4 regions of the Paenibacillus hamazuiensis genome follow, and region 4 is predicted to be linked to each of the others. Evidence: riboswitches for the same ligand, from Rfam matches in the RefSeq annotation. Region 4 holds a riboswitch; each other region holds the start of a gene.
The links. Region 4 has a riboswitch for cyclic di-GMP ahead of MYS68_RS05340 (hypothetical protein). Riboswitches for the same ligand answer to the same signal wherever they lie in the genome.
Positions count from the first base shown of each region.

Region 1: another riboswitch for cyclic di-GMP. It lies ahead of MYS68_RS12790 (Spo0E family sporulation regulatory protein-aspartic acid phosphatase); the one in region 4 lies ahead of MYS68_RS05340 (hypothetical protein).
Region 2: another riboswitch for cyclic di-GMP. It lies ahead of MYS68_RS02520 (transglutaminase-like domain-containing protein); the one in region 4 lies ahead of MYS68_RS05340 (hypothetical protein).
Region 3: another riboswitch for cyclic di-GMP. It lies ahead of MYS68_RS17440 (methyl-accepting chemotaxis protein); the one in region 4 lies ahead of MYS68_RS05340 (hypothetical protein).

Region 1 covers NZ_JALRMO010000001.1:2,919,843-2,927,303, reverse strand. The annotation lists gene MYS68_RS12825 (ABC transporter ATP-binding protein) at 1-45, shown strand, start outside; gene MYS68_RS12820 (hypothetical protein) at 42-416, shown strand; gene MYS68_RS12815 (hypothetical protein) at 418-894, shown strand; gene MYS68_RS12810 (sugar phosphate isomerase/epimerase family protein) at 891-1,721, shown strand; gene MYS68_RS12805 (phytanoyl-CoA dioxygenase family protein) at 1,868-2,695, opposite strand; gene MYS68_RS12800 (helix-turn-helix transcriptional regulator) at 2,885-3,772, shown strand; gene MYS68_RS12795 (NHL repeat-containing protein) at 3,800-4,708, shown strand; cyclic di-GMP riboswitch class I at 4,797-4,854, shown strand; gene MYS68_RS12790 (Spo0E family sporulation regulatory protein-aspartic acid phosphatase) at 4,993-5,202, shown strand; gene MYS68_RS12785 (carbohydrate ABC transporter permease) at 5,389-6,375, shown strand; gene MYS68_RS12780 (carbohydrate ABC transporter permease) at 6,393-7,235, shown strand; gene MYS68_RS12775 (sensor histidine kinase) at 7,254-7,461, shown strand, end outside.
Region 2 covers NZ_JALRMO010000001.1:620,799-628,259, reverse strand. The annotation lists gene MYS68_RS02525 (collagen binding domain-containing protein) at 1-3,434, opposite strand, end outside; gene MYS68_RS02520 (transglutaminase-like domain-containing protein) at 3,684-4,484, opposite strand; cyclic di-GMP riboswitch class I at 4,499-4,589, opposite strand; gene MYS68_RS02515 (class D sortase) at 4,677-5,375, opposite strand; gene MYS68_RS02510 (NAD(P)/FAD-dependent oxidoreductase) at 5,551-6,729, opposite strand; gene MYS68_RS02505 (helical membrane plugin domain-containing protein) at 6,744-7,196, opposite strand; gene MYS68_RS02500 (sulfatase) at 7,411-7,461, opposite strand, start outside.
Region 3 covers NZ_JALRMO010000001.1:3,978,621-3,986,081, reverse strand. The annotation lists gene MYS68_RS17450 (aliphatic sulfonate ABC transporter substrate-binding protein) at 1-556, shown strand, start outside; gene MYS68_RS17445 (ABC transporter ATP-binding protein) at 570-1,349, shown strand; cyclic di-GMP riboswitch class I at 1,678-1,764, shown strand; gene MYS68_RS17440 (methyl-accepting chemotaxis protein) at 1,875-3,890, shown strand; gene MYS68_RS17435 (gluconate 2-dehydrogenase subunit 3 family protein) at 3,916-4,668, shown strand; gene MYS68_RS17430 (GMC family oxidoreductase) at 4,689-6,410, shown strand; gene MYS68_RS17425 (MDR family MFS transporter) at 6,593-7,461, shown strand, end outside.
Region 4 covers NZ_JALRMO010000001.1:1,275,821-1,283,281, forward strand. The annotation lists gene MYS68_RS05335 (esterase-like activity of phytase family protein) at 1-1,265, shown strand, start outside; cyclic di-GMP riboswitch class I at 1,467-1,553, shown strand; gene MYS68_RS05340 (hypothetical protein) at 1,623-1,901, shown strand; gene MYS68_RS05345 (DUF2935 domain-containing protein) at 2,001-2,804, shown strand; gene MYS68_RS05350 (DHH family phosphoesterase) at 2,974-3,888, shown strand; gene MYS68_RS05355 (nucleotidyltransferase family protein) at 4,047-4,898, shown strand; gene MYS68_RS05360 (THUMP domain-containing class I SAM-dependent RNA methyltransferase) at 5,020-6,186, opposite strand; gene MYS68_RS05365 (O-methyltransferase) at 6,388-7,023, shown strand; gene hisC (histidinol-phosphate transaminase) at 7,153-7,461, opposite strand, start outside.

The sequences.
Region 1 (7,461 bases), 1.6 Mb from region 4:
CATTTGGCAGGGGAACTGAATCTGCAAGGAGTTTATGCGCGATGACGAACGTATGGCTGATATTGCTCGTGACGATTATATTTATTTTTGCGTTTATGATCGTCTCTATCTGGATCATGAACAAGTTCATGAGAATGTATATCGGTACGAAGCACCGGCAGTTGGAGGAAATCGTCACGACGAAAAAGGTGCCGGAAAGCTGGCTGCGCAGCTTCGAAGGGTGGAACGGGAGCATCGGCAGCGGGCGTCCTGCGGAAAGAGGGATCGGCGACAAGGAATTGCGGACCTGTTTGAAAAAGCTGGACCGGCTGACGCGTTACGTAAAAAAAACGAGCCTCGTACAGGATGAGGACACCCGCCGAATGCTGCTTGCCGATCTGGAGCAGATCCGCGGTGAAATGGGGGGAAACGGGTGACATGAAGTCCGAACCTTCCGCAAGTAAAAAATGGATAGCCGGTATTGTCGCAGCCAGCTTGCTGAGCGCCGTTTCCGCGGTGCTCGGACTGCTCAATTGGATCATACTCAGGGAAGCGGAACAAACGATCGTCGTCCGCAGCTCTATAAGCCGATGGTCCTGGCAGGCGATCGACAGCTTTTCTTTTTTGCTGCTCGGCATGGCTTGGCTGTCGTTTGTTTTGTTCGTGCAGCACTATTTGATGAAAGCGCCCGATGTCCGCAGCTTATGGGGCCGGGCGCTGTGCGTGATCGGCGCTCAGACGCTGCTATTGTTCGCCTGCCGTTTGGCGGCGACCGCACTCGGTCCGGCCGGAACCGGCCTTTCGCAAACCGTTATTCTGATCGCGGAAGGAGCTCTGGGAACAGGTTTGTCGTACGCGGGCATCCGTTTGTTGAAAAAGGCAGGTCATCCGAATAACGGGAGGGAGCTTGTATGATGAATGTCGGCGTCGTATCGCGGAGCTTTCGGGAGCTGACCAATGAGGAGGCGGCGGGGCTCATGGCGGGAAACGGGTTCAAATGGACGGAGCTTTGTTTTTCCCAGACGGACTCCAACTACTGGGTGTATAACGGAAGATCGGATTTAACGGATTTAACCGACGAGAGGAGCAGCAGCATCGTCGATACTTACCGGAGCCGAGGCGTCGAAGTGACTTCGATCGGCGTGTTTACGAATTTGCTGGAACCCGACGACCATGAGCTGGAGCTCAATTTGGCCTATTTCGAGAGGCATATGCAGATCGCTGCTGCGAACCGGATTCCATATGTCGCGACGGAATGCGGGTTTATCAAGGGAAATCGCGGGGTACAGGCCGACACGTACGAATCCGCTTTTCAAAGGTTGGTTGGCAGTTTCAGATGGCTTTGCGCCAAAGCGGAGCTTTACGGCGTATACGTGGCGCTGGAGCCGTGCGTGCTCGACGTCGTGCCGAGCGCGAAGCGGACGGCCGATTTTATTGACCAGGTCGGCTCGGAACGGGTGCGGGTGCTACTCGATCCCGCCAATCTGATCGCGAACAGCTCGGAGGAGGATATGTTCCGCTACCTGGCTCCGCATATCGCCTACTTCCACGGCAAGGACCGGAAGGTGAACGACGCGTATGGCCGGGCTGTAGGCGACGGAGACATCAATTGGCCGCTTTTTTTGCAGCTGTATCACCGGCATACGGAAGGTGTGCCTTTTATCCTGGAGTACGTGAACGCCGGCAACTTTTGCGAAATTCGCGACCGCGTGCTGGCATACGATCGGGAGGCACTGGGGTGAACGAGCTGCATTGGGGCGGCTTGTGAGGGGCAACGAAAACGGGGAACGGCTGAAATGCAACATGGGAAAACGTGAGGGGAGAGTGCAAGAGGGAGGAAGCGGACGGGAAATCCGCTAATCCTCCCTAATCGGATCAAACCTCCTCACTACTTTACCCGGTACGCCTGATAAGTGACCGGGAACTCGTCGCCTTGCAATATCTCGCCGGCCGGCACGTGCACATGGGCTTCCATCGGATGTTTGCCGGTCGGCACGTACCGGGTGTGACCCGGCATGTAATGAACGGCGATGGCCCGGCGTTTTCGCTCGGAGCGGTTGTGCGGGCTGCCGTGCCAGGTCAGGCTGTGGTGGTAACCGACCTGGCCTTTTTTAATTTCGAACGGCACCGCTTCCACCACGGCGCCTTCCGGCAGCAGGTGCGGCGCTTGGTGGTACGGCTTGAAGTCGGGCGTGCTCGCCAAATACTTTTGCTGATCGCCCCACTTGTGGCTGCCCGGCACCATCCACATGCAGCCGTTTTCGATGGTCGCGTCGTCCAGAGCGACCCAGGCGCTGACCAGATCGGCAGGTTGGATAATCGGCCAGAGCGGGTGGTCCTGGTGCCATTTCGTCGGCCCCCCTGTAATCGGCGGCTTATATTGCACCTGGTCGTGCCATATGCGCACCGTATCGGTCCGCATCAGCTGGGCGATTTCTTCGCAAATGCGCGGGTTGCAGGCGTGTTGGAAGAAGGCGTCGCTGGCCATCCATATGTTCACGATCTGTACGACGGTTTCGCGGCTTGTGATGGACATTCCGTAATCGGCGCCGCCATCCAGCAAATTGCGGTTAAGCACCGGCTGTTTTACGGATTTGCCGGCAATCACCAAATCCAGATCCTCACGCAGACGCTCCACCTCTTCGTCGCTGAGAACGACATCGCCTTTAAGAAAACCGTTCTCGTCAAATTCTTTTATTTGCTCGTCGGTCAACATGGCAATCATCCTTTCCGAAGGTTAGGTTTCGGTAAGACTTACAATTTGAGAATAGCAGGAAATCCGGTTCATTGTCGTTAGAGCTTTCGCAACATAAGTTGCACTTTTCACACAAGTTGTCTGCTGCAACGCTTTTTGCATAAATTGTCTGCTATAATATGGAAGGATGTGAACAAAGGAGCTGAGAACATGCAGAGTCATGTCCATGTCGGGCCGCTTTCCGCGCTCAGGCCCACCGTCAATTTTGCCAACCGCATGAGCACTTCGCCGAGGCAGGAGTGGGGACCGCGCATCATACCCGACTGCCAGCTGCTGTACGTCATCTCCGGACAGGCGGAGCTTGCGCTCGGCCCCGAGCGGTTTCTTCTAACCGCCGGAGACTGCGTTTTTTACGGCTCAGGCAGTCCGCACCGGCTGATGTCGTCGGAGTCCGATCCGTTCATGTTCGCAAGCATCCACTTTAACTGGGACAGGGAGTCGCCGGAGCCGGTACACCCTGTTCCGGGAATCGTCAATTGCCGGTTCGAAGACTTGTCCACGCCCGCAGCCGCTTATTTTGTTCAAGTAAACGAATACGGGGATATCGCCATCCCTCACCGGTTTGCGATCCCGAATCTGGAAGGGCTGTTCATGCAGGTGGTGCGCGAATACCGGTTGGAGGAGATCGGATACGCGTCCACGCTGCGGGCGCTGTTGACCCAACTGCTCGTCGTGATCGTTCGCCATCAGATCAGCGGGCTGCAGACTTCGGCCGACAGGAGAAAAATTGCTCCGGCCCTGGAGGCGATACGGAAGCATCCGTACATCAGCTGGAAAACGGAAGAGCTGGCCGGCATGTGCGGCTATCATCCGACTTATTTCGCTGCGCTGTTTCGGGAAACGGTCGGACATTCGCCCAAGCATTACCTCGTTCTCGAGCGCATACGGAAGGCGAAGCAGCTGCTGCTTGAAGCGGAAACGGTCGAAGAGGTGGCCGAGAAACTGGGCTATACGAGCATTCATTATTTCAGCCGCAACTTCAAATCGGTGACCGGACTTACCCCGTCAGAATTCAGACAGCAAAGCGTCGAGCTGTAACCATAAAAATTTGGAGGTCAGATGCAAATGAAAATCGGTCAAGGCGAGTTTCAGTATGAAGTCGTAAACGGCTGGGCACGGCTGCCGGAACATGCGTCATTCGGCTATACCCACGGAATAGTTGTCGATTCCGAGGACAACGTGTACCTATTTCACACAGGGGCTCCGTCTTTGATGAAATTTGACCGCGAAGGTCGTTATTTGTCCGGCTGGGGAGAGTTTCCGGGAGCCCACGGATGTCTCCTGCACGAGGAGGCGGACGAAGCTTATTTATATTTGACCGATACAAAGCTGGGGATTGTGGTCAAAACGACGCTGGACGGCAAAGAAGTGCTGCGGATCGGTACGCCGGAAATGGAAGGAGTGTATGATACGGAGCGCAGATTCGTTCCGACCGACGTCGCCGTGGCGCCGAACGGCGATATTTACGTGGCCGACGGATACGGACAATCGTGGGTTCACCGATACGACCGACGGGGCGAACGCATCCAATCGTGGGGCGGCAAAGGATCGGAGCCGGGCCAAATGTCGTGTCCGCACGGCGTATCCGTATGTCTCCGGGGGAAAGAACCCGAGCTTTATGTCGCGGACCGCGGCAATAACCGGATTCAGGTTTTTACCTTGGACGGCGTACACAAAAGGTTTGTCACGGACGATTTAGATATGCCGTGCAGCTTTTACTTCCGCGGCGGGGAAACGTATATTCCGGATCTTCACAGCAGAGTCACGATTTTGGACGGCGGCGACAGGCTGATCGCCCACTTGGGCGAAGATCCGGAAGCTTTCCGCCAGACGGGCTGGCCGAATTTGCAGAAATCGTATTTCCGGCCGGATAAGTTCAGCTCGCCCCACGGGATTTGTGTAGATTCCAAAGGCGATGTGTATGTGTCCGAATGGATTTCGGACGGGAGGGTGACGAAGTTGAAACGAATGTAAATAAAATATTTTCGAAAATTCAGAAAAATGATAGCGCTTACTAGTAAAAATATGTTATTATTTTTGTAGAATTATATTATCGCTTAAATCGTCGAAAGGGCAAAGCCATTGAAAAATGGCGGCGCAAAGCTACAGGGGCTAACGTTAAGGGACCCCCATAAGACATTATCTCCAGCAGCAAAGTTGATCTTCGCTTTTTGGGGGTTCAAGCTAACAATGCCAGCCAGCTGCCGAATCGAGCATCCTCCGCCGATTTATGCGAATCATGCAAAGGAGGCAGTGTTATGTTGTCCGAATCGCTCCGAATGTATTTGCTGATGGCGGAAATCAAAGCTTTAAAACAATGCATAATCGACCGATACGAGCAGTGCGGAAACTTTCGTGACCCTGTCCTGCTTAAGCTCAGCCAAATTTTGGACAAAAGGCTGAACCGGCTCAGCCGGTCGCAGCTCAAGCAGCGATTGCAGGCGCACGCTGTCTTGGAGCATCGGTAAAGCTAAAAGGTACGCATAGCGGAACATTGTCTGGAATAGAAGTCTGAGAAATCAGGCTTCTTTCTTTTTTGTCCGGCAACTGCGGTTTAAAGTAAAAAAAACACACCGCATTGTAAAAACGCGATTCTTTCGGCCTTAATTGAGAGCGGTTACAATGTAGCTATGACAAACAGGAGGTGAAGAACGTTGAATCCTGCGACTTGGGGGAATAAAGCGGGAAATGCTGCACAGACCGCAAAACCGGCAACGGCGTCCCGCTCCATGGGCAGCTTTCGAAGACGGAAAGCGTTTTGGTGTTATTTGTTTATTTTGCCGCAGCTTTTGATGTTTCTTGTATTCACGCTTTATCCGATCGCGATGAGCTACGTTTACAGCTTTTACCGCTGGAACGGATACGGGCCGCTTGAGGAATTTGTCGGGTTTGGCAATTTTGTGGAGACGGTGTACGACCCGGTTTTTTGGAACGCGTTCAAAAACAACTTTGTTTTTATGGTCTCGTTAGTTTGCGTGCAGGTGCCGCTCGCGCTTATCCTCGCGATCGTTCTCAATTCCTCATGGCTTAAAGGTTCCGCCGCTTACCGGGCGATCTTTTTTCTGCCGGTCGTGACGACTACGGCGGTGGTGGGGCTGGTGATGCGGTTTATTTTCGGCGCCTACAAGGGGCTTGTCAACGAGGTGCTGATCAAGCTGGGCTTGCTCGACAAGCCGGTCGACTGGATCGGCTCCATCGATACGGCGCTGCTGATCGTTATCGTGGTAGGAATATGGAAAAGCTTCGGGATGAAAATGATCTATTGGCTGGCCGGGCTGCAGTCGCTGCCGAAGGAAATTTATGAGGCGGCCCGCGTGGACGGAGCAAACAGCCTGCATCAGTTCCGCTACATTACGGTGCCGCTGCTTCTTCCGGTGGGAAGCGTCATCGTGCTTCTATCGGCCGTTAACGCGCTGCACGTCTTCGATCTGGTCAAGGCGATGACCGAGGGCGGACCGGCCTTTGCTACGGATATGGTCGATCTGTACATTTACCGCTACGCCTTCTCGAGCGCCGGGGAAGCGAGAGTCGGGTTTGCTTCGGCGGCGGGCATTTTTTACGGCATTGCGGTGCTGTTCATCTCGCTGCTACTCGGCGCATTGGTCAAAATGACCGGTGGCAAGTCATCGCAAGGACATTGACATAGGGGGAGAAGCTCATGCATCTGCAGGGAATATATCGCGGGCTGCCGAAGGCGCTAACGCACGCGGGCTTGATCGCAGTCGGGATCGTCTGGATTTATCCGTTCATATGGATGGTCGCCTCATCGCTCAAGACGAATTCGGAATACTTGACGGGAGGGTTGTCGCTGCTGCCGCAAAAGCTGCAGTTCGAGAACTATGCGCGCGCCTGGAAGACGGCTCATTTCTCGACGTATTTTTTCAACACGGTCATCGTTACGTTGTCCACGGTAGCCTTGGTTGTCCTGCTTTGCTCGCTGACCGGCTACGCGCTCGGCCGTTATCAGTTTAAAGGTCGCATCTTATTCGTTTCCGCAGTGACGGCGACGATGTTTATGCCGAAAGGATTTACGATCATTCCGGTATATTCGCTCATCAATGCGATCGGCCTGAACAACACGCTGCTCGGCGTCATTTTGGCCGAATCCGGCGGGGCGCACGTGCTGTTCATCCTGCTGTTCATGACCCATTTCCGCGGGCTGCCCAAGGAACTTGAAGAGTCGGCCGAAATGGACGGCTGCGGGTTTCTCCGCACCTTCGTGCAGATCATGCTGCCGCTGTCCAAACCGATTATCGCCACTACCGCCATCATGCAGTTTATGTGGACTTGGAATTCCTTCCTCATTCCATTAGTATTTACTTTAGGCAAGGAAAACCTGCGTACGTTGGGAGTGGGGATGTATCAATTCGTCGGAGAGCACAGCATCGATTACACGGGGATGGCGGCGGCGGCCAGCATCTCGCTGCTGCCGATCATCGCGATTTTTCTCTTCTTCCAGCGATATTTCGTGGAAGGAATTGCAGGTTCGGTCAAAGGATAACGGGGCGGGTGTCCGGCTATGCTGAGGCTTGGAGAAAAGCTGCTTCTGGCGCTCAAGGATGCCAGCGTCGTCAAAAAGCTGTTCCTCGCCTTTTGTCTGGCCAGCCTGATTCCGCTGCTCATGTCGGCTTTCGCCTTTCATAAAAGCGCTTCCAAGGTTCTTGAGGAAGAGCTTGCGGTCAATACCGCGGAAATACTCAAGCAGGTGGACAGCAGGCTCGGCTCTT
Region 2 (7,461 bases), 660 kb from region 4:
AGGGTTTCCGTTTCGCTGCCCGGTTGTGTGCCGGCGGGTGGAGCGCCTTCCGGCGGCAATTCCGTGTCGACTTCAATAAAAGTATCCTGTCCCGGTTCCGGGGCCGGCGACGGCTTCGGTGCTTCACCCGCTGCCGGTGCGGCCGGCGGAATCGGTGTCCCCCCGCCCCCCGTCGGCGTTGTGCCGGACGGCGATGTCGATGGCGTCGACGTGTCGCCGCCATCCGACGACGAGTCCGGCGCCGTTGACGGCGGCGTCACCGGCGGCGTCACTGGCGGCGTTACCGGCGGCGTCACCGGCGGCGTTACCGGCGGTGTCACCGGCGGTGTCACTGGCGGCGTCACCGGCGGTGTCACTGGCGGTGTTACCGGCGGCGTTACCGGCGGTGTCACCGGCGGTGTTACCGGCGGCGTTACCGGCGGCGTTACCGGCGGTGTCACTGGCGGCGTTACCGGCGGCGTTACCGGCGGTGTCACCGGCGGCGTTGCTATCCTGGTGTTCGGTACGGACAAAGTAAATCCGGCTGTAGAATCGATCTTGACCGAATGCTCGGTTGGGTCAGGCAAATAACCGTCCGGAGCTGCCGTTTCTTTTATGACGTAATCTCCAAGAGGCAGTTGTTTAAATACCGCGATTCCGGTTGAATCAGTTGTAAGGGTGCTTATCAACAAATCCGACGAACCGGACTTTCGGTACAACTCGAAGGTCGCCCCGCTTAGCAGAAGGCTGCTGTCGGCCGAGTCCACTTTTTTCACCGTGAGCGAGCCTCTTATGCCGCTGCCCGTGCCGGAACCGCTTGATACGCCGACCACGATGTTTTTCGTCGTTTCCTTGGTCACCGCGATAACATTGTTACCGCTAAAGCCGACTTTATTCGAGACGGATTCTTTGTCGTTCGCAACAATCAGAGACTGGTACTGCAAAATATAAGCGGACCTGATCTCGCTTGCAAAACGCAACTCGAAGCTCGTCTTCCCATCATCGTCCGTCTTGAACTCGACCGTATAGTCCGTCCCTTTAACCAGTTCCGTTCCCCGGGTCACATTTCCGTTCGCGGCCACCGCCGCGGCAAACAAATGAAAGGAATCCGGCAGCAAAAGCTGGTTTTGAGAAGGCGTGTCGATGAGTTTGGCATCGGCTACCGTGGATTGTCCGCGGTTGATATAGACGGTCCAATCGATTTTGTCGCCGTTTTGCGCACCGTTTTTGTTAACATACTCTCCCCCGTTGGGGATGTTAACCGAACCTGTCAGGTTCTTGGAAACGGGTCGCGTTCCGTCAAACAGCTTGGCCGTATTGCTGATCTTGCTGTCAATCAACCGCCCGTCCAGGCTCGCTTTAAATTCGATTAAATACGGGTCGGAAATTGGCTTCAGGAACGTCACGACCAGCTTGTTGTCGCCGTTCACCGTGTAGCTGTAGTAAGTGCTGTCCACGACCGTACCTTGGGACGGATTTCCGTTCGCCGGGATAATCATGTTGTACAGTACGAGGGAGCCGCCGACAAACGTTTGCCCCGCTTCCAGCGAATCCTCCACAACGGCGTTATCCAGAGATTTGCCGTTGTAGTTCACTCCGATCGTCCAAGTCAGCTGCTTCGCAGCGGCATTGTAGGTGCCGTGTTTGAACCCGTTATTTTTCTCTTCATCCCTAGGGATAAACTTGGACGTTACCGTTTTGGTGCGTTTTACAGATGAACTGTCGGTCCAATCGACAACGGCTTCGTTGACGAAATCCGTCGTGCTGCCCTCCGGTCTGATCCAATCCTGGTTAAATTCCGTTTTGTAGCTGATCGACACCGGTCCGGAAAGATCATTGTTAAATGCAATCGTAAAACCTTCCTCCACCGGAACGCTGCTATCCGGAATGTAATCTGCCGGACTGCTCAATTTCCCCGTCCCATCCGTAATCACCAAAGTGTCGGGAAGCCATTTCATCCCTCCGTTAGGGAACCTGTCCGTAAGCGTAACGCCGCTCATCGGCTGGCTGTCGCCGTTTAACACAATGTTCCAGGTTACCGTTTTGGCTTTGTAATCAACTCCGTAGACGCTTTTGACGACAACCGCCTGAGTGATATCACGGGTGGCGGTACCGCTTCCTCCACTTGCGGAGGTAACCTTGTTCGTAATTTTTGCGTCATCGATGACCCGGCCGACCGCGCGGGTTTGGTAAATGATTTCGTACGCAGAGGTTACGGCATGGTTGAATTGCAGCTTGAAGCCGTCCTTGCCCGCAGCGTTTTCCGGAGTCACCGTGTATTGGCCGGCGGGACCCTCGGTCAGCTCGCCGCCCCGCGTCTCTTTGCCGGACGCGTCCAGCGTAATCGGATAAACATGAAGCGAACCCGCAACCAATTGCTGCGTATCGTTGAACAAATCGGTTAAGACCGCATCCGTTTGCGCTATCGTCTTTTCGTTGTAATTGTATTTGACGGACCAACCGACGGTTTGCGTCTTCGAATCATAATCGGTTGTTGACTTGGCCAACGCGCTTCCGTACTGAACGTTAACGGTAGCCGTTGCACTCGCCGGCGTTTTGTTACTGCCTGCGAATGTTGCCGTATTGATAAACGAGACTTTATCCATATCGTTGATCGGCGTCGTAAACCGGATGCGGTATGCATTCTGCATAGGGTCGTCCTTAAAGCTGACTTTCAGCAAATTTCCGGTCGTATCCACCGTATAACGATCGGGTGTCACAGGCGCGCCTTGGCTTACCGTTCCGTCCAGATTCACATTCAATTGATAAACGGCCACTGTGACCGGCGCCGAAAGCCCGGCCGGAATCGGATCCGTTACCACCGCGTTTTGCACGGAATCCAGCATCTTGTTCACGTCGACGGACCAATTGATATTTTTGGCATTAAAGCCATCGGGTGCGCCGCTTTTATCTATCGTCGATACCGCGTTTGGCTTGAATCGAAGCGTAAACACCTGATCGCCGCCGTGGACCGGAATGACGATTGTCTGGGTGGTGCTTCCCGTTATTTGCTTAACGTCGAATTGCGTGTTGAAAGTGAGAATGCCATGAACGTAGGAATGCGATTCGATGTAGTCGTTAAAAGTCATCGCGACCCGATGATCGGCTGCAGTTACCTGAAACGTTCCGACATCGTCGTCATCGATTTTCAACAGACCTCCAAAATCGTTAAACAATAAAAATTGCTGCGGCAGCGAAAACGTAAATGTATCCCCCGCACGGTAGCCATGACCGTTTGGCAGCGACCACGCGTAGTCGAGCCGTACCTTGGAGCCCTGCTCGTAAACGTTGTCCGTTACTACCTGACCTTGGCTGTCGTAGACCGCCATCGTCACGCTGGTCAAAATGTTTTCCGGAATAGCCGAAGCTCGGGCCACAGCCAAGCCGAATCCGTTCAAAACTTGCATTAAAATCATAAGTGCGACCAGCATTGTGCTGATCTTTCTCTTTAGCATTTGCTTCTCAACGCCTCTCCTTCTCCTCTTCGTCCCATTTTTTTCTCGGTCTAGTTGCCTTATTTAAGATACCGATTGTTCCGGTCATGTCCGTTTTTCCATCCGTCCCCCTCCTTCTGCATAAAATTGGATTTTTAAGGCCCCTGTAGCATTCTAAAATATGGATCTGAACTTTTTCTAAACAACGCAAAAAAACCGCCTCGAAACAAAGGCGGGTATCGGTATTCGGGATGTTTGACAAGCGGCGTATCAATATATTTTGCTGACGGTATAATCCTTCGCATCTTTTACCAACGGAGTCTCTTGTCCGTTTTGCAGTCGGACGGCGTCATATGTAGTATCGATGGTGATCCACTCGCCGCTCTCTTTCAAAAAAACTTGATTCCAAGCGTGGTATGTATCGGGCGCTTCGTTGGCATACCCCATAACGAGACGGGTCGGAATGTCGACACTTCTCGCCATTGCGGCAAAAGTTGCCGCAAAATCGTAACAAATACCTTTCGAAGCATCGTAAATTTCGTCGAGCTGAGGGAGATAACCGGCATCCACGCCGCTCGCTTTCTCGTAATCATATGTAAAATGCTTGGTAATATAAGCATAGATTGCGGCAACTTTGTCTTTGTCCGACCCGCCGCCGGCAGTTAATGCCTTGGCTTCGACGACCGGTTTCGATTCCGGCTTCCAATCGATCATCGGGATAGATTGTAAAAATACGGCATTTTCGTTATCCAGCTTTAAATCCAAGCTTTCCTGCGCGATGACTTTATATTTGCTGCCTTCCGCCGCCTCCGCAATCAGAACGCTGTAGCTGCCGTTTCCAAGCTGCAGCGGATAACGTCCGCCTTTGACCAGCGCATAATCATATTTAACGCTCCCTTTGGCAATGCGGACTATCGCTTTCGCGTCTTTATTGTCGGGATAGTTCACCGTAATGATTCCTTGACCCAGAGAGCTTTTGTCGATGACCGCCGAAGCGGCTTCTATGCCTTGCGGCGCAGCGATCAGTAAGAACAACGCCGACAACACGGTTACGAGAGCCCTGGAAAGCATAAAAAAACTCTCCTTTCGGTAACTGGCTGCCATCACAGCACGAATGCTGCGGAAGGCCCTGTAGCTTTGCGTCTTTGGCTTTCGCCAAATTTGCCTTTATCGGTGGAAAGAACCGAAATCATATATGAATGATGAAGAAACTTGTCTTATTTTGTAATGTACCACATATTCAAAGCTTTGACCAGAAAAAAATTATTTCCCGTCTTCAATCAATTTTCCTTTGACCGCAATTCGGTGGGTCGGGTTTTCCATAGGGTGGCAGGTGATCAAGGTAATCTCCCGGTCTTTGCCGTTTCCTTTCAACACCCAAACCTCCTTCGGCAAAACGTACAGTTTTTCTTCAACTTTGTAACGGTAATTGCGGCCGCCTGCGTCCACCTCGACGATATCTCCCGCCTCGACCTCGTCCAATCTGTTGAAGTTTTTTCCGTAGGTCAGATTCCTGTGCCCGGCGATCGCATAGTTGCCGACAGCTCCCGGTCTTCCGGTATTCTCGATGCTGGCAACGGAGATTTTCATATTTTTTGCCGTCGCCCCTTTGAGGATCGGCAGCTTCAAATTAATCTTGTCTATGACCAGAACGCCCTCCACGTTTTCGTCCGCAACCGGGGTTTGAACCGGAATCGGAGCTGCAGGTTGTTCCGCGCGCAAAGGCATAAGCGGAGCGCCGGAGAGCAAGCGTTCTTCGGGCACGGGCGCAGCGGAGACATCGGGCGCCGGCCCCGTCTCCGGCTCCGTTCGATCGAGAAGCAGCAGGTTACTTTCCCACTGCGCCAAAATTTTTTGCTGCAGGTAGCTCTCATAGCGGTCGTTCACCGTAGGATAAGCGAGCAGACCGATGCCAAGGATCATGCATGCGGCCGGAATCATTTTCTTTATCGTTGCACGCAACCTGCCTCTACCTCTCATGCTCTAATTTGTTTCGGTATTATTCGTTCCATTCCCTTTTGCGGGCCGGACCTCCGTTTTCTACCGGAAGCGAAAAACCCGGGATCTTCACTTTTTTCATAGTGTCGTCTCCCGGGTCCAAAAATAAGCATTCAATTCCGTCTTGTTGCGAACAGGTTTAATAAGCGAGCGAGAACAGCCCGTTGATGTGCGACAAATACCGCACGTTGCTCGCTTCCTTCATCAGCGATGCCGGCGTGCCTTTCAGGCGCAGCTGGCTCCCGCCGATCGTGCCGATCGCGTCCTTGCGTCCAAGGCTGGCGAGCGTTCCCGAGAATACCGGCTTAAACTCCTTCAAAGGCAGCCCTTTGAATTCGGCGTACAGGTTGTAGCCGACGGTTTCGCCCATCTGCCATGCGATCTGCGCGCTTGGCGGATACGGGCGGCCTTCCGGACTCATCACGACGGCGCTGTCGCCGGCCAGGAAAACATCCGGATGCGAGGTCGACTTCAGGCCTGCCGTCACGGTGGCGCGGCCGCGGTTGTTCTCGATGCCGGAAGCGGCTACCACGCTGTTGCCCGTGACGCCGCCGGTCCATACGAGCGTGTTCGTCTCGATCGACGTGCCGTCCTTCAAAATGACATTGCGGCCCTGCACTTCCGTTACGGCCACGCCGGTCAAAATTTTGACGCCGCGTTTTGTAAGCGATGCATGTGCGCGCTCCACAAGCTCCGGCGCAAAACCCGGAAGAATGGCAGGGCCCGCTTCCACGCAGTAAAGCGAAATGTCATCAAAGTTAACACCTTTTTGAATGCACAGCTCCGGAAGCGTATCGACCATTTCCCCGATCAGCTCGATGCCGGTCAAACCGCCTCCGCCGATCACGAAGGTTGCATCCGCTTTGTTGCCGGATTCGCGGTACGCGTCGAGACGTGCGGCCACATGGGCGCGCACGCGGTTTGCTTCCTCCACCGACTTCAGCGTCATGCTGCTTTCCTGAAGACCGGGAATGCCGAAAAACGCCGTTTCGCTGCCGAGCGCGATGACGAGCTTGTCATACGCCGTAGTCAAACCGCTGGCAAGACGCACCTGCTTGCCGTTCAGATCGATGCTCTCTACAGAATCCACCATCAGCTCAACCTGCTTGCCCTTGAGCAGCTTGCCGAGCGGCAGCGCGACATTGCCTTCGCTCACGCCGCCGACCGCGAGCCGGTGCAGCTCGGTAACAATTTGGTGGGAAGGCGTCTTATTGATCAAGGTGATCGCCGCATCCTCGGATTTGATGTATTTCCGTGCCGTCAGGGCGGTAAGCAATCCGCCGTAGCCGCCTCCCAAAATGACAATGTGCTTCGCCATGAGTAATGTCCCCCTTATCTCTTTTTCTCCGCCAAAACATCAAGGAATGCCTGGGTGAAACGCAGCGTCTTCTGCATCTGCGGATCCTTCAGCATTTTAAGCAATCCGAAAACGCCGATCGTCGGCGCGTTTTCCGCCTCGGCGCGGTCGTTCGCTTCGATTGCGGCGACGGCAATGCCCTTCGCCTTGTCCTGTATCGGCTTAACGAACTCTTCGAAGCCGTGCTTCAAATCGTCGATGAAGACGCGGTCGTTTGCCACCGTTTTAACCAGATCGTACGCCTGCGTCAGCGTATTCACCATCTCCGTGATTTTGGGTAAATTGTTGACAAGCTCGGTCAGCGATTGCTGAACCTCGGGCTTCAGCAATTGGTCCATAATGGCCATATCAAGCTTCTGGGTCGTGGTTGCCGCCGTCTCTGCGACCGCAGTCTGTACTTCTTGCACTTGTCCTTCAGTTGGGGACATGACTTGACTCCTCCTTTTTCCTGTGAGCATTCCTGACTCTGGTTGTGATTTATTTCACATATCAAACCTTAACTTAGCTAGTTTATACCGATTTTCTCCATCTTGCAAGTAACTTTTTTGTGAAAATTGCAACCGCAGAATAGGGAAATTATGGTAATGAGGAAAGTGAAAAAAACAATGCAACACGAAGTCGCATTGTTAAAAAGCACTCCCTTTACGAAAGTCCCAGCCGCTCGTACTGCTCCTTTGGCGCGTCGTGCTCCAT
Region 3 (7,461 bases), 2.7 Mb from region 4:
CTACAACTTCTTATACATGGCGATCGACCGTGCCGGCCTGAAGGGCAGCGATGTGAAGGAAATCCAGCTGCAGCCGGACGAAGCGAGACCGGCACTGGATTCCGGAGCCGTCGACGCCTGGTCGATATGGGAGCCTTACGCCACGACGGCGGTGTTTCAAACCGGAGCGAAAATATTGGTATCGGGGCAAGATCTGAACATCAACGCGCCAAGCTTCCTGATCGCCAGAACGAAGTTTTTGCAGGATCATCCCGATCTTGCCGTCGTGTTCCTGAAAGCTTACGAGGAGGCGCGCAAATATTATACGGGACATTTCGACGAGGTGGCCGAGGAGCTGTCCAAGTCGCAGAAGCTGGACCGCGCGATCGTCGACCAGGTGCTGAAAAACTCCAGCCCGATCCTCTCGCCGGCAACGCCCGAGTATGCCAAAGCACATCAGGAACAGGCCGATTTCCTGTACTCCGTCGGAGCGATCAACAAAAAGCTCGATACGTCCAAGGTTATTGAAAACAAGTATGTCGAGCAGGCGCTGAAGGAGTTAGGTACGCAAAAATAAGGAGGGGATTCGGATGAGTAAGGAAGCGCAGCTCAAAATCGAACGTTTGAACAAGTCGTTCGCCGGCCCGCAAGGGGCGATCCGGGTGCTGGATCAGATTCAGCTTCATGTGAAGCAGGGGGAATTCATTACGATCATCGGGCCGAGCGGCTGCGGCAAAAGCACCTTGCTGAAAATCATCGCCGGGCTGGATACGAAACACGACGGGCTGGTCGAGCTCGGCGGCAGTCCGGTGAAGGCTCCCGGCATCGATAAAGGGTTTATTTTTCAGGAGCACCGGCTGTTCCCATGGCTGACGGTGGAGAAAAACATCGCCGCCGATTTGCCGCTGAGCGATCCCGGGGTACGCAGCCGCGTAAACGAGCTGATTGAGCTTGTCAAGCTGCAGGGCTTCGAAAAAGCGTACCCGCGCGAGCTGTCGGGAGGCATGGCGCAGCGCGTGGCGATCGCCAGGGCGCTGCTGCGCAGGCCCAAGGTGCTGCTGCTCGACGAGCCGTTCGGAGCATTGGATGCGTTCACCAGGGCCCACATGCAGGAAGCTCTGCTCGATATATGGCGGGAAAACGGAACGACGATGATTCTCGTCACGCACGATATCGACGAAGCGGTGTTTCTCGCGAACCGGGTTGTCGTCATGAAATCGCGACCGGGCTCAATCCGCACGATCATCCCGATCGACCTGCCGTATCCGCGTAAAAGAGCCAGCGTATCGTTTCAGGAATTCCGCCACAAGGTGCTCGGCGAGTTCGAGCGGGTGGAGGAGCTGGAGCTGGTGGACAGCTCCGGGATATAGGCGTCCGCGCGAAAGCACGACATATTCACATTTGAGTTCCAATCATAACGAATACCCGCATCTTTCGCCAAACGGAAGTGCGGGTATTTTTTGCGTATATGAATCGCGCTTGCGCAGATGTGTCCGGAGAGCGATTTCTTCCTGTAATATAGCAATTGGGAAAAATTTGCATTGAACTTCTATGAAAAATGTCGTAGTATTTTTTTCGTATCTGGTAAAAAAGACCTTGTTTTCAGAAAGTTAATATTTAACTTTGTTGAATATTGTTGTAAATTCGACGGCTTTGTCGTAATATAGTTTAAGAAAAAGAAACTGCATATTATCTATCTTGCGATAACGGCAAACTCCCCGAAAGGTGAGGACGCAAAGCCACGGGCCTAAGGAAATTTATTTCTACGGCAGCCGGGTTACCGAACAAGGGAATAGGGAAATCCATCCTTTGTCAGGGTGGATTTTTTTGTTCTTTTTTGAAAATAGTTTTCACTGATAGATAGTCATGCACACTTTGATAGGAGGATTAGAGAGATGAGAGAAAAACTGAAGTGGGGAACGATGTGGGGCTTGAAAAATTCCATTAAAGCCAAGCTGGTCGTCGGCTGTTTATTGCTGTCCCTTGTGCCTCTGCTGATCACCACGCTGATTTTGACGAAGCTTTCCAATTCGGCCACGACGCTGGAGGCCAACGACAAGGAGATCAAAGTGGCGCAGGATACATCCAGATACGTGGACTATTGGATTCAGAATAAAATCAACGTCGTTCAAAATATTATGAAGGCTCATCCGGAATTTAAAGCGGGGGACAAAAATCACATTTTATCCGTGCTCAAACAAATCGGCGAAGTGGACCAGGAGGTCGAGTATTACGCTTATGTCGATAAAGACGCCAACAGCACGAACTGGTCGGGGCAAACGTCGAATGTGGCGGAAAGAGAATATTACATCAAAGCCAAGTCTACAAAGAAGCCGGCCATCAGCGATATGCTCATCAATCAGAAGACGGGAAAATACATCATTGTCGTGTCCGTTCCATTGCTGGACGGCGATAATTTTCTGGGCACGATCAACTGCGTCTTGAATCCCACCATACTGGGCAACTTGACCAACCAGATCAAGATAGGCAATACCGGACTCGGGTATTTGTGGTCGGAATCCGGAACGTTCATCTCCCATCCCAAAGAAGACCATTACGGCAAAAAAATGGACGATTTCTTCAGTCCCGAGCAAGTTCAGCAGTTTAAAGATACGGTTTTTCAAAACGACGTCGGCACGGTCGATTTTGTAAACTCCGAAGGCAAGCACAAATTGGCGGCCTACAGCACCGTTCCTACTACCGGTTGGAAAGTGATGGTGACTCAGGACAGTCAGGAAGTGTATGCCGCCAGGGACCAATTTTTGAAAATTTGCGTTGTCATTTTGGTGGTCGCCTGCATTTTGGTCGTGCTCGTTTCTTTGATCGCGGGCCGGCAGGTTTCCAAGCCGCTGCTTGTTATTTCTGGCGCGCTCCGTCAAGCCGCCGAGGGTGACTTGACATCCCGGCTTGGCGTAAGAACGCGGGATGAGATCGGACAAATATCGGAAAGCGTGAACGTGATGTTCGATTCCATCAGCGCGATGATCAGGCAGGTCAACCAAACGTCGGAGCATCTCGCCGCTTCCTCCGAGGAGTTAACGGCGATTTCGGCGCAAAACGTCGAGTCTTCCAAGCAAATCGGCATCTCCCTCGATAATGTGGTCGGCGGCTCGGAGAAGCAAGCGCAGGCAGCTCAGCAAAATGTGGCCGCGATGGAGGAGATGTCTGTCGGGATTACGCGGATCGCCGGGTCTGCGGCAAGCGTGTCCGACGCTGCGTTAAGCTCGTCCGAAGAGGCCAAGCAGGGGAATGTAGTCGTGCAAAAGGCGGTTGCCCAAATGGATGCGATTCAGACGACCGTCAAACGGACTTCGTCGGAAATTTCGCAGCTCGGAGAGCTTTCTTCCAAAATCGGCGAAATCGTTCATGTCATCGGGGAAATTGCCAACCAAACCCAAATGCTCTCGCTCAACGCCTCGATCGAGGCTGCGCGCGCGGGTGAACATGGAAGAGGTTTTTCCGTCGTCGCCAATGAGGTGAAGAAGCTTGCCGACCAGACGAAGACGGCTTCCGCCAACATTGCGGAGCTGATTGAAGAGGTGCAGAAAACGACGGACAAAGCGATTCACGCTATGCAGGAAGGCGTCGACGTGGTCGACAGCGGCACGCAATTAATGACGCAGGTCGGCTCGGTATTCGAAACGATCTACAGCTCCATTCAGCACGTTACGGAGCAAATCCAGGAAATTTCCGCTTCCACGGAGCAAATATCCGCCGGAACCGAGCAGGTCACTTCCTCGATGAACGAGGTGGCCTCGATTTCGGATAAATCGTTCACGAACGCGCAGGCGATCGCGGCCTCGTCTCAAGAGCAGCTTGCCTCTATGGAAGAGATATCCGCATCCAGCGAAACGCTCAGCCAAATGGCTCAAGAGCTTCAGGAAACTTTATCCAAATTTATCGTCCGATAATCGACCATCTTAAGGAGGAGCTTCCGTGTCAAACAAAGATTCGAACAACCCGAAACATATGTCCAGACGCAACTTTCTGAAATCTTCCGGAATAGCGATCGGGGGAGCGGTACTTGGCGGCGCTGCCATGAGCGGTTTATGGCTCGGCAAAAAACCGGCCCAGCAGCAGCATCCGGCTGAGCAGAAGGCCGCCGATTACAATCAGGCGTTGATGTTTTTTAACCAGGAGCAGTTTTTTATTACGGAGGCGGCGGTCGAGCGTATTTTCCCGAAAGACGAACTCGGCCCGGGGGCGAAGGAGATCGGCGTCGCCATTTACATCGATCATCAGCTTGCCGGTCCATGGGGGATTAACGCGAAAGATTATATGATGGGGCCTTTTTTCAAGGGGGAGGCGACGCAGGGAAGCCAAACCCAACTAAGACGGGCCGATATATTCACCCTCGGGCTGAAGGGACTGAAAGATTACAGTCAAAAAAAGTACAGTAAAAGCTTCCAGGATCTCGCGGAAAACGAGCAGGACGACGTTTTGAAAGTGTTCGAAAAAGGGGAGGAGTTTTCTCTGCCCGGCATTTCGACGAAAACGTTTTTTAACCTGCTTTACTCCTTGACGCTGGAAGGACTTTACTCGGATCCGCTGTACGGAGGCAATAAGGATATGATGGGCTGGGAGCTTAAAAAGTACCCGGGCAACCAAATGAGTTATTTGGATCTGATTGAAAAAGACGGGTTTATCCATATGAAGCCGAAAAGTCTTCGCGATCATTTGAATCACTAACCGGAGAAAGGAAAGGGACCATGGCTAATCAATTACCTAAAGTACCCGTCGTTATCGTAGGGATGGGCTGGGCCGGAGGCATCATCGCCGCCGAGCTGACCAAAGCGGGAGTCAAGGTTGTCGGGCTGGAACGCGGCAAAGGCCGGGATACCGGCGATTACTATATGTCTCATGACGAGCTTCGCTATTCGTTCCGTCATGAAATGATGCAGGATCTTTCGAAAGAAACGGTGACGTTCCGCAATAACGAGAAGATGCGCGCCCTGCCGATGCGCTCGTACGGGTCTTTTATTATCGGGGACGGGCTCGGCGGCTCCGGTTCGCACTGGAACGGCCAGAACTACCGTTTTCTTCCGTACGATTTCCAAATCCGCTCCAAGACGATAGAGCGTTACGGCGCCAAAAAAATTCCCGAAGGCATGACGATTCAGGACTGGGGCATCACGTACGACGAGCTGGAGCCGTATTTTGACAAATACGAAAAGATGGCGGGCATCTCCGGTGATCCCGAACAAAATCCGATGGTCGGAAAACGCTCGAACCCGTTCCCGACGCCTCCTATGAAAAAAACGCCGGTCATGAAAATGTTCGAGGAAGCCGCGAGAAAGCTCGGCTACCATCCGTACACGATCCCTTCGGCGAATTTGTCGGAGCAGTACAAAAACCCGGACGGCATCGAACGGGCGGCCTGCCAATACTGCGCGTTCTGCGACCGTTACGGATGCGAATACGGCGCCAAAGCCGATCCGGTCGTCACCGTCATTCCGGTAGCCCAGCAAACGGGCAATCTGGAAATCCGCACGTTCTCGAACGTAACGAAAATATTGCATGACGGCGTCAAGGCAAGCGGTGTCGTTTACGTGAACACGCTCACCGGCGAGGAATTTGAGCAGCCGGCGGATGTCGTGATCCTGGCAAGCTACGTCTTTAACAACGTCAGGCTGCTGCTTCATTCCAAGCTTGGCAAGCCGTACGATCCTTCATCCGGAACCGGAGTCGTCGGCAGAAACTATGCTTATCAGGTGCAGTCCGCCAAGGCTGTCGGGTTTTTCGACGACAAGGAATTCAATCTTTATATGGGCGCCGGCGCCCTGGGTTCGATTTTCGACGATTTTAACGGCGATAATTTCGACCACTCCAATTTGAATTTCATTCACGGGGGAGGCATACGGATTACCCAAACCGGACAGCGCCCGATTGCGAGCAACACCGTACCGAAGGACACGCCGAAATGGGGCAAAGCGTTCAAGCAGGCGTCGATCAAATACGCGAACTCCACGCTCGTCGTAGGCACTCAAGGCTCGAACATGCCGTGGAAGCATCATTATCTCGATCTGGATCCGACTTACAAAGACGCGTACGGCGTGCCTTTGATCCGCTTGACTTACGATTTCGAGGACCAGGACAAGCAGATGGCCAAATTTCTCGGCGAGAAGGCGGGCGAAGTGCTGAAGGCGATGAATCCGACCAAGATGGAAGTGAACAATACGGTGAACGCGTACGATATCGTTCCGTACCAGTCGACGCATAATACCGGCGGTGTCGTCATGGGCGCCGATCCGGCGACGTCCGCGGTCAATACGTACTCCCAAATGTGGGATGCGGAAAACGTATTTGTCGTCGGCGCCTCTTCGTTCCCGCACAACAGCGGGTACAACCCTACGGGAACCGTCGGGGCGCTTGCCTACCGCGCTGCCGAAGGCATCCTGAAATATATCAAGCAAGGCGGTTCTTTGGTTTAAATGAACCCGAAAAGTGGCCTGAGCAAAGATTCGTTCTTTGCCCGGCCACTTTTCCACTTTTCAGATTGGGACTTCATGGGCATAATATATAGGTGGAAGCCGCCTGCTAATTTATGAAACATTTGTATTGACTAAGTATTTTAAATGGGGGATAATACCATAGGTATGAAAAGGAGGAGAAAATGTTGGCTAAGAAGACGAATCGCGGTATAGTGACGCTCGGGCTGCTGGCCGCCCTTTTTGTCGGAGCGCTCGATGCGATGGTTGTGAGCACGGCGATGCCGCGCATTACGACGGAATTGCAGGGACTCAGCCTGATCAGTTGGATCTTTTCCATCTACACGCTGACGACTTGCGTTGCGACGCCGATATTCGGCAAGCTGGCCGATTTGTACGGCAGAAGATCGGTGTTTACGATCGGACTTGCCCTGTTCGTTCTCGGCTCGATATTGTGCGGTGCCGCACAGTCGATGCCGCAGCTGATCTGGTTCCGCGCAATCCAGGGGATCGGTGCGGGGGCTTTGACGCCGGTGACGTTTACGATCATCGGAGATTTGTACCCGGGAGAGCAGCGGGCCAAGATCCAGGGCGTGTTCTCTTCGGTTTGGTCCGTCGCGGGGCTTCTCGGACCGCTTGTCGGCGGATATTTCGTCGACCAGCTGACGTGGCGGTGGATTTTTTACATGAACGTGCCGGTCGGCATCATTTCCTTCGTGCTCGTATTCGGCTTTTTGCATGAACAGTTCGAGAAGAAGAAGAAAAGCATCGATTACTTGGGTGCCGTTACGTTTACGGTCGGCATCACCTCTTTGATGTATGCGCTGCTCAACATCGGGGAGTCGGGGGCGGTAAGCCCGACGCTCATCGCAGTCCTGTTTGCGGTTGCGGCGATTTTTCTCGCTTTGTTCCTGGGGGTGGAAAGACGGGCGAAGGAGCCGATGCTGCCGCTCGTGTTGTTCAAAAACCGCATGCTGACGATTCCGTACGCGATGAGCTTTATCGGTTTTACCATCACCGCAGGAGTTACGATTTATTTGCCTTTGTGGATTCA
Region 4 (7,461 bases):
TCGAATGGAACGAGTGGACGCAGTCCATCCGGCTTAAGGATGTTCCTAAAGTAGCAGCCGTTCACGAGTGGAAAAACCCGTCCGAGCTCGCGGCCGGCATTAAAGACGGAGGATTTTCGGGCATGGTTCATCTGCCGAATGATCCTGCCGACGTATTTTACGTTGTGGAGGACCGCGGACCTAACGGAGAATTCGGTAAGGACAAGCTCCGCACCTTCCCTGCGGAAAACTTCGTGCCGCGCCTTCAAAAAATCAAAGCGTCGAACGGAACGATCGAGGTGCTGGAGACGATCCAGCTGCATCTGCCTGCCGGCAAAACGGACAAGGTCACGCAAAATGCCAATCTGACCGGCCTGCCGAACCTGGAAGGACCGGACGAGGTTCCGTACGACATCACCGGCTCCAAGCAGCTTGCTTACGATCCGGACGGGCTCGATCTGGAAGGCATTGCATATAGTCCTGCCGACGACACGTTCTGGCTGTCCGACGAATACCGCCCTTCGATTTTGCAGGTAAAACGTGACGGTACGATCGTCGGCCGCTACGTGCCGCAGGGGATGAAGGACGCTTTGGTCAAAGCCGGCGCACAGACGGAAATTTTCGATACATTGCCCGCCGTCTATGCCAAGCGGATATCGAACCGCGGCTTCGAAGGCGTCACCATCACTCCGGACGGCAAATATTTGTACACGTCGATCCAAAGCCCGCTCGCCAATCCGGACAAGAAAACCGGGGAAGCATCGCGTAACCTACGCATCTTGAAAATCGATCTGGCGACCAAAAAACCGGTCGGCGAATACTTATACATCGCGGAAAATGCCGGAATGTTCGCCAAAGTCGCGCAGAAGGATGTCGTCATCAGCGATCTGGCCGCTGTATCTGCCGACGTGCTGCTTGTCGACGAGCGCGACAAAAATTCCGGAGCGGATGTCCAGCTCAAGCGCATTTATAAAGCCGATTTCTCCAAGGCGACGAACCTGCTCGGCACGGAAACGAGTGAAAAGGATTTCGAAAAGCTTTCCGCCGATCAGCTCAAAGAGCAGGGGATCGTGCCGGTAGCGAAAGAGCTGGTTGTCGATATCGCGAAGCTCGGTTATCCTTACGAGAAAATCGAAGGGCTTGCGGTAATCGATAAAAATACGATCGCATTTGTTAACGATAACGATTACGGTGTGAACGGTTACGACGACAATGGCAAACTTCAAGTGAAAAATGTACCGACGCAAATGTACGTCATTCAGGTGAACGAAGATCTGTATGAATAAAGTTGCGGCATGCATATGGTAGGGTCTCAAGGAGAATCCGGCTCACGGGTTCTCCTTTTTACCTGTCCAGATGATTAAATTGGGTCTTTCGGCTCTGTTGATTTTTTATAAAATAGGTAATTGGAAATATCCCAATTTCCTGCCTCATCCCTTATTCTAATTATGGAGAAAAGTTTACAAAGTACGACAACATTCGCGTCATCCCGATAACGGCAGAACTGATGAAAATCAGCGTCGCAAAGCTACAGGGGCTAAAGTGCATCTGCGCAAAGCCAGCCAGCTACCGAAGGATGAGGGCTGCATGACCCTCTCCGGTTTATTTGGTTGATGCATGATATTTTTGAGGGAGATGAGGACATGCAGTTCGAACAAACGGTATATACCAAGGTGGGTTCTGACGAAATAGGAATCGTTCCTTCCGACGAGGGCCCGCAGCTCACGATCAATTGTGAAGTATATCCGCTGCGCGAGAGGTGCTGGGACCTTGAAATGGTGATCGGTAAAAGTCATTTCATATGCACTATCTATTGGAAGGGCGAGGTGAAGCTGTCGGTACGTTTGGACCGGGGGCACGATTTTTTTCTGAAGTTGTTCGGCTATTTGCAGGAAAGACTGGCCCAGCCTCATCTGGTTTAATTTGAAGAAATAAAGTAATCCCCCGGTAAGGCACTTATCTGGGCGAATGCACATACAATGTGCTATACGTTCAGAAAGCCTAATCTGGGAGGAAAAATCGTGGACCAAACCGCTTATTTGGAATCCGCATTGTTTGAACACCGTTTTTGGCTGCAAGTGCTCGGCGACCATGCCCGTTTCATTCTGAACGCCCTGCCGGTCAAAGAGCAGGCGGAGGCGGCCCGGGCCGCCGGCTTTATCGAAGCGTTCGACAGGCTGCTTGAAGCGGCGCGGGGTTCGGCGCCGGACATAGCCAGGCTAAACAGGGCGGCCTATGAGAAGGCTGGAGAAATTCGCGCCTTCAAGCTCCATTTGCTGCGCCGCCATTTGACGGAGCAATTTGATTTTAACTTGCCGCCTACGTTTGTCAACCATATGGTCAACGAGGTAGAGGAGTATTTGCGCGTTCTCGGTGCTCTTGTTGCCGGAGAACTACCGCCCTTATATCATGAAACCCACCACCATATCGTATGGCTGGTCGACGCAGTCGGTCATGCGGCTTCGATTGCCGGCAGCCTCGATTTTACGGAGAAGCGGCTTATTGAGATGAGCCAAACATTCGAGAAGCATTTCCAGGACTTTTATTTCAAAGCGGTGGAGCTTGCCGGATATTTGCGGGCGCAGATTGGCAAGTTTCCCGCCTTATCCCGGTTCAATAAGGAAGTGGAGCTGGAGATGGTGTTGTTCATGCAATTCCTTGGCGAGCTGGAGGAAATGGATTTGAAGCTCGAACTGCTCGGCACTTTATCGCCGCTCATGGCCGACCATATGTACCGCGAAGAATGTTATTACTTGACGAAGCTGTCTCTGGTATCGGAGATCAAGGCTCCTGCATGCGACCCAGGCAAGCCGAGAGTGGAGTAGTCCGTTTTTCGTATCGCACCGTCCCGGACAATACAGGTCCGGGACTGTTTTTTTTAAAATAGTGAAGCCTAAAATTTAGTAAAATTTTATTGTCGCATGAACCGGCATGCCTTTATAATTAAGAAGTATGAAATTACATAGTACCGCGGAACTAAGAGGGGGAGCCAACATGCGATTGATTACACGTTCGGATTTCGACGGCCTTGTATGCGCCATGCTGTTCAAGAAACTGGGTATGATCGACGAGATGAAATTCGTCCATCCGAAAGATGTGCAGGATGGATTGATTGAGGTTACGGAAAACGATATTTTGGCGAATGTGCCTTACGTACCGGGCTGTGGCCTCTGGTTCGATCATCATTCGAGCGAGATCGAGCGAACCGCCGAACAGGCTGGCGTGAAAGGCGAGGTGCGCGTCGCTCCGAGCGCTGCCCGCGTCGTCTATGATTACTACGGGGGAAAGGAAAAGTTCGGCGATATCGACAGCATCATGGAAGGCGTCGATAAAGCGGATTCCGCACAGTTTTCCAGAGAGGACATTTTGAATCCGAAGGGTTGGGACCTTCTTTCCTTTATAATGGACGCCCGCACCGGCTTGGGGCGTTACCGCGATTACCGGATCAGCAATTATCAGCTGATGGAGGAACTCGTCGATCATTGCGCGACGATGTCGATCGAAGAGATCATGCAGCTGCCTGACGTTCAGGAGCGCGTGAAGCGTTATTTCGAGCTGGACAAGGAATACCGCGAAATGCTTGCCAAATATACGCGGGTGGACGGCAATGTGATCATTACCGATCTGCGCGATGTGGACCCGATTTATCCGGGCAACCGCTTCATGGTTTACGCTTTGTACCCGGAACAAAACATTTCCATTTGGATCGTCGACGGCCGGAACAAACAAAACTGCGTGTTCGCTTGCGGGCACAGCATCGTCAACCGGACATCGAAGACCGACGTGGGCGCTTTGATGCTGACTAACGGCGGGGGCGGCCATAAGGCGGCCGGCACCTGCCAGGTGCCGTACGAGCAAGCGGCCGAAGTGCTGCAAAAGCTGGTCGATACGATGAAGCAAAACGGATAATCACAAGGAAGATAAGCCGTTCGGAATTGCGCCTCGGGGCGCAGGTCCGGCGGCTTTTTTGAATAAATGTATATTATAAGGAATGGTAAGTAATACAAATATACGTTTTGAATGCTCGACGCATCTTTCATGGTCATATTCGGTAAGGAGTGAGCGGTATGGATGTGCAACATATTATTTCAAAAATTGTCGAAAATCTTAAGCAAATCGGCGGTGTACAGGCTCTGGTTCTTGGCGGTTCAAGAGCCAGGGGGACTGAAAATCCCAAATCCGATATCGATATTGGAATTTATTATAGCCCGGGCAGCGGGTTGGACATTGCCCAACTTCGCCGAGCGGCTTCCAGCTTGGACGACGATAGCAGGGACGGCTTAATTACGGAAATCGGTGGCTGGGGACCGTGGATAAATGGCGGCGGTTGGCTTCAAGTGAACCAAACACCGGTCGATTTTATATACCGCGATCTAAATAAAGTGTCCAAAGTCATGGACCAATGCCTTATGGGGGAGGTCACAATCGACTACCAGCCGGGGCATCCTCATGGATTTACCAATGCCGTTTATTTAGCTGAAATCGCGCTATGCAAGGTGTTATGGGATCCGTCAGGTGTTATCGAGGAAATGAAAGCCAAAACAAAACCGTATCCGCACCTTTTGCAAAAAGCGATCATTCAAAAATTTTTATGGGAAGCGGCGTTTTCTCTCGAGATCGGGAAAAAAGCGATATATAAAAAAGATTTATCTTACATCGCCGGATGTTGTTTCAGGTCAGTCTCGTGCCTGAATCAAGTTTTGTTTGCGCTTAACGAAACTTACTGGATGAACGAAAAAGGAGCTGCCGCCATCGCCGATTCATTCAGCATGGTCCCAGGCAGCTACTCCAATACAATAAATGACGTCATGACCTTACTTGCAGAAGATCAAATCGGCTTGGAGAAGGCCTTAAACATGTTAAACGATTTGGTTCATGAAACGGATCTGCTGGTAAAAAACAACAGGCTGTCGAGCTAAACGGTACAATCGCTTTAAATTAAACGGAGATGCCCGCGTCTTCAGCGATGAGTTTACGGCGGGGGCATCAAGGCGGTGATGTGCTTATTCTCATGAAAAAAAGGCTATGATGAAACGTTCATCATAGCTTCGGCTCCGGCGATTTCTTCGCGACGCTGTACACGCCGCCGGCAGCCCAGTATTGATACAGCTGGCATTCGATCCGGCCGTTGTACAGCTTGCGCTTGCGCGACGCGGGGCGGCCCATATAGTGTTCGAGCTGCCGGCTTGGCGACAGAACGAACACGCTCCAGGTCGGCATCGCCGCTGTGATGCCGCCGAGCTGACGAAGCGCCCGCTCGACCTCCTGCTGATCGCCGAGCCGCTCGCCGTACGGCGGATTGGTGATCAGGCAGCCGTAGTCGCCGCTCGGGCGTATCTTCGCCACGGGCTCGGTGCGGAAGCGCAGCTCGCTTGCGAGCCCGGCCGCCTTCGCGGCGGCGAGGGCGACATCGATCGCGGCTGGATCGATGTCGCTGCCGGTGATCTCCAGCGGGACGTCATCCCGCAGGAGATCGTAGGCTTCGTCGCGCGCCTCGCGCCACAGCTTCTCCGGCACCGCCGGCCAATCCTCGGCGGCGAAGCTGCGGCGCAGCCCGGGCGCGATGTTCCAGCCGATCATAGCCGCCTCGATCGGCAGCGTGCCGGAGCCGCAAAACGGATCGTAGAACGGGCGCTCCGCCCGCCATTTGCTGAGCAGCACGATGGCGGCGGCCATCGTTTCCTTAAGCGGCGCTTCGGTGATCAGCTTGCGGTAGCCGCGTTTATGCAGTCCGACGCCCGTCGTATCCAGCGTCAATGTGGCGATATCCTTCAGAAGCGACACTTCGATGCGGTAGCGCGGTCCCCGTTCCTCGAACCATTCGGTATGATAGTTCGTCTTCATTTTTTCGACGATCGCTTTCTTGACGATCCCTTGGCAGGCGGGGACGCTCGACAGCTGCGATTTGTGCGAACGGCCGTCAACCGGAAATTCGGCGTCCTCGGGAATCCAGTCGGGCCAAGGGAGCGCCTTCGTTCCTTCGAACAGCTCGTCAAACGTGCGGGCAGCGAATTCGCCCATTTTAATAAGCACCCGGTCGGCGGTGCGCAGCCACAGATTGGCTCTGCAGATGGCAAGTTCGTCGCCGGCGAACGTGACGCGGCCGTTTTCCACGGTCACGTCATCGTATCCGAGCTGCCGGATTTCGTCGGCGACAATCGCTTCGAGGCCCATGGGCGCGGTTGCAATCAGTTGTATTTTGGCCATAGAGGGGTTCACTCCATTTTTGCTATTGGCATGTTAGGTAAGCCCGCCAGGCAGTCGCTTGCCGGGCGGGCTTGCAACTTGGCTTGGAAAAGCCATACAATTACTTAGTATAGGCGAAAGCAGCCCGACTGACAAATGGCGCTGAGGAAAAGGTGCGCATACAAAAGGGATAAAGCAAAAAAAGCTTAGGAGGAGTCAACCATGGAGACGCCAAACGCGGAGACGTATGTGGAATCGCTGTTCGAACCCGATCCGGTTTTGGAAAAAGTAACCGAAGCCATCCGAGCTCACGGCATGCCGGAAATATCCATCGAGCCGGGCTACGGGCGACTGTTAACGCTGCTTGTCAAGATGATGCGCGCGTCGCGTGTGCTGGAAATCGGCGCGCTTGGAGGGTACAGCGGGATATGCCTGGCCCGCGGATTGAGCGAAGGCGGGAAGCTGGTCTCACTGGAATTGATGAAGGAGTACGCGGAGATGGCGCACCGGCATTTGCAGGAAGCCGGTTTAGGCGACAGGGTCGAATACCGGGTCGGAGAAGCGCTGGACAGCTTGCAGCAGCTGGAGGCGGAAGGGCAGCGCTTCGATCTGTTTTTCATCGATGCGGATAAGGGCAACTACCCGAATTATTTGGAGTGGGCAATCAGGCTGGCCAATCCGGGAGCTGTTGTTGTCGGCGACAACACGCTCCTGCGCGGGCAAATTATGGACCCGGCTCAGCAGGGGAACCGGGTCGTCAAAATGCGCGAGTTTAATGCGATGATCGCGGGCGACCCGCGGCTCGAGAGCGTTATTTTGCCGGCATACGACGGACTGGCGATCGCCCGCGTGAAGTAAGCGGGCGGGAACAGGGGCGAGTGGCGCGGAGAGTGCCGCTCGGCCCTCGAGGCCGCTTCGCTCCGGGGGAACCCCGGCGACGAAAGCGGCTTTTTGCGCTCTCATGTGAACGGGAGGCGCACAAACCCATCACCCCAGCACATCTTCCAGCGCACGAAGCAGCGCTTCGTTCTCCTCGAATGTTCCAACGGTGATCCGCAGATGATCGGGCAGACCCCAAATGGCACCGTAACGGACAATAACCCCTTTGGCCATCAGCTTGTCATAAATGCTTTTGGCGTTCGTTTCCAAATCGACCAGCACAAAATTGCTCATGCTCTCCGTAAAGCGAACGCCAAGCTTCTGCAGTCCGGCATACAGCTGCGTTCGGCCGGCTTCGTTGACCCGGCGCGACGCTTCGACGTGAGCGTCGTCCTGAAGAGCCGCCGCCGCAGCAGC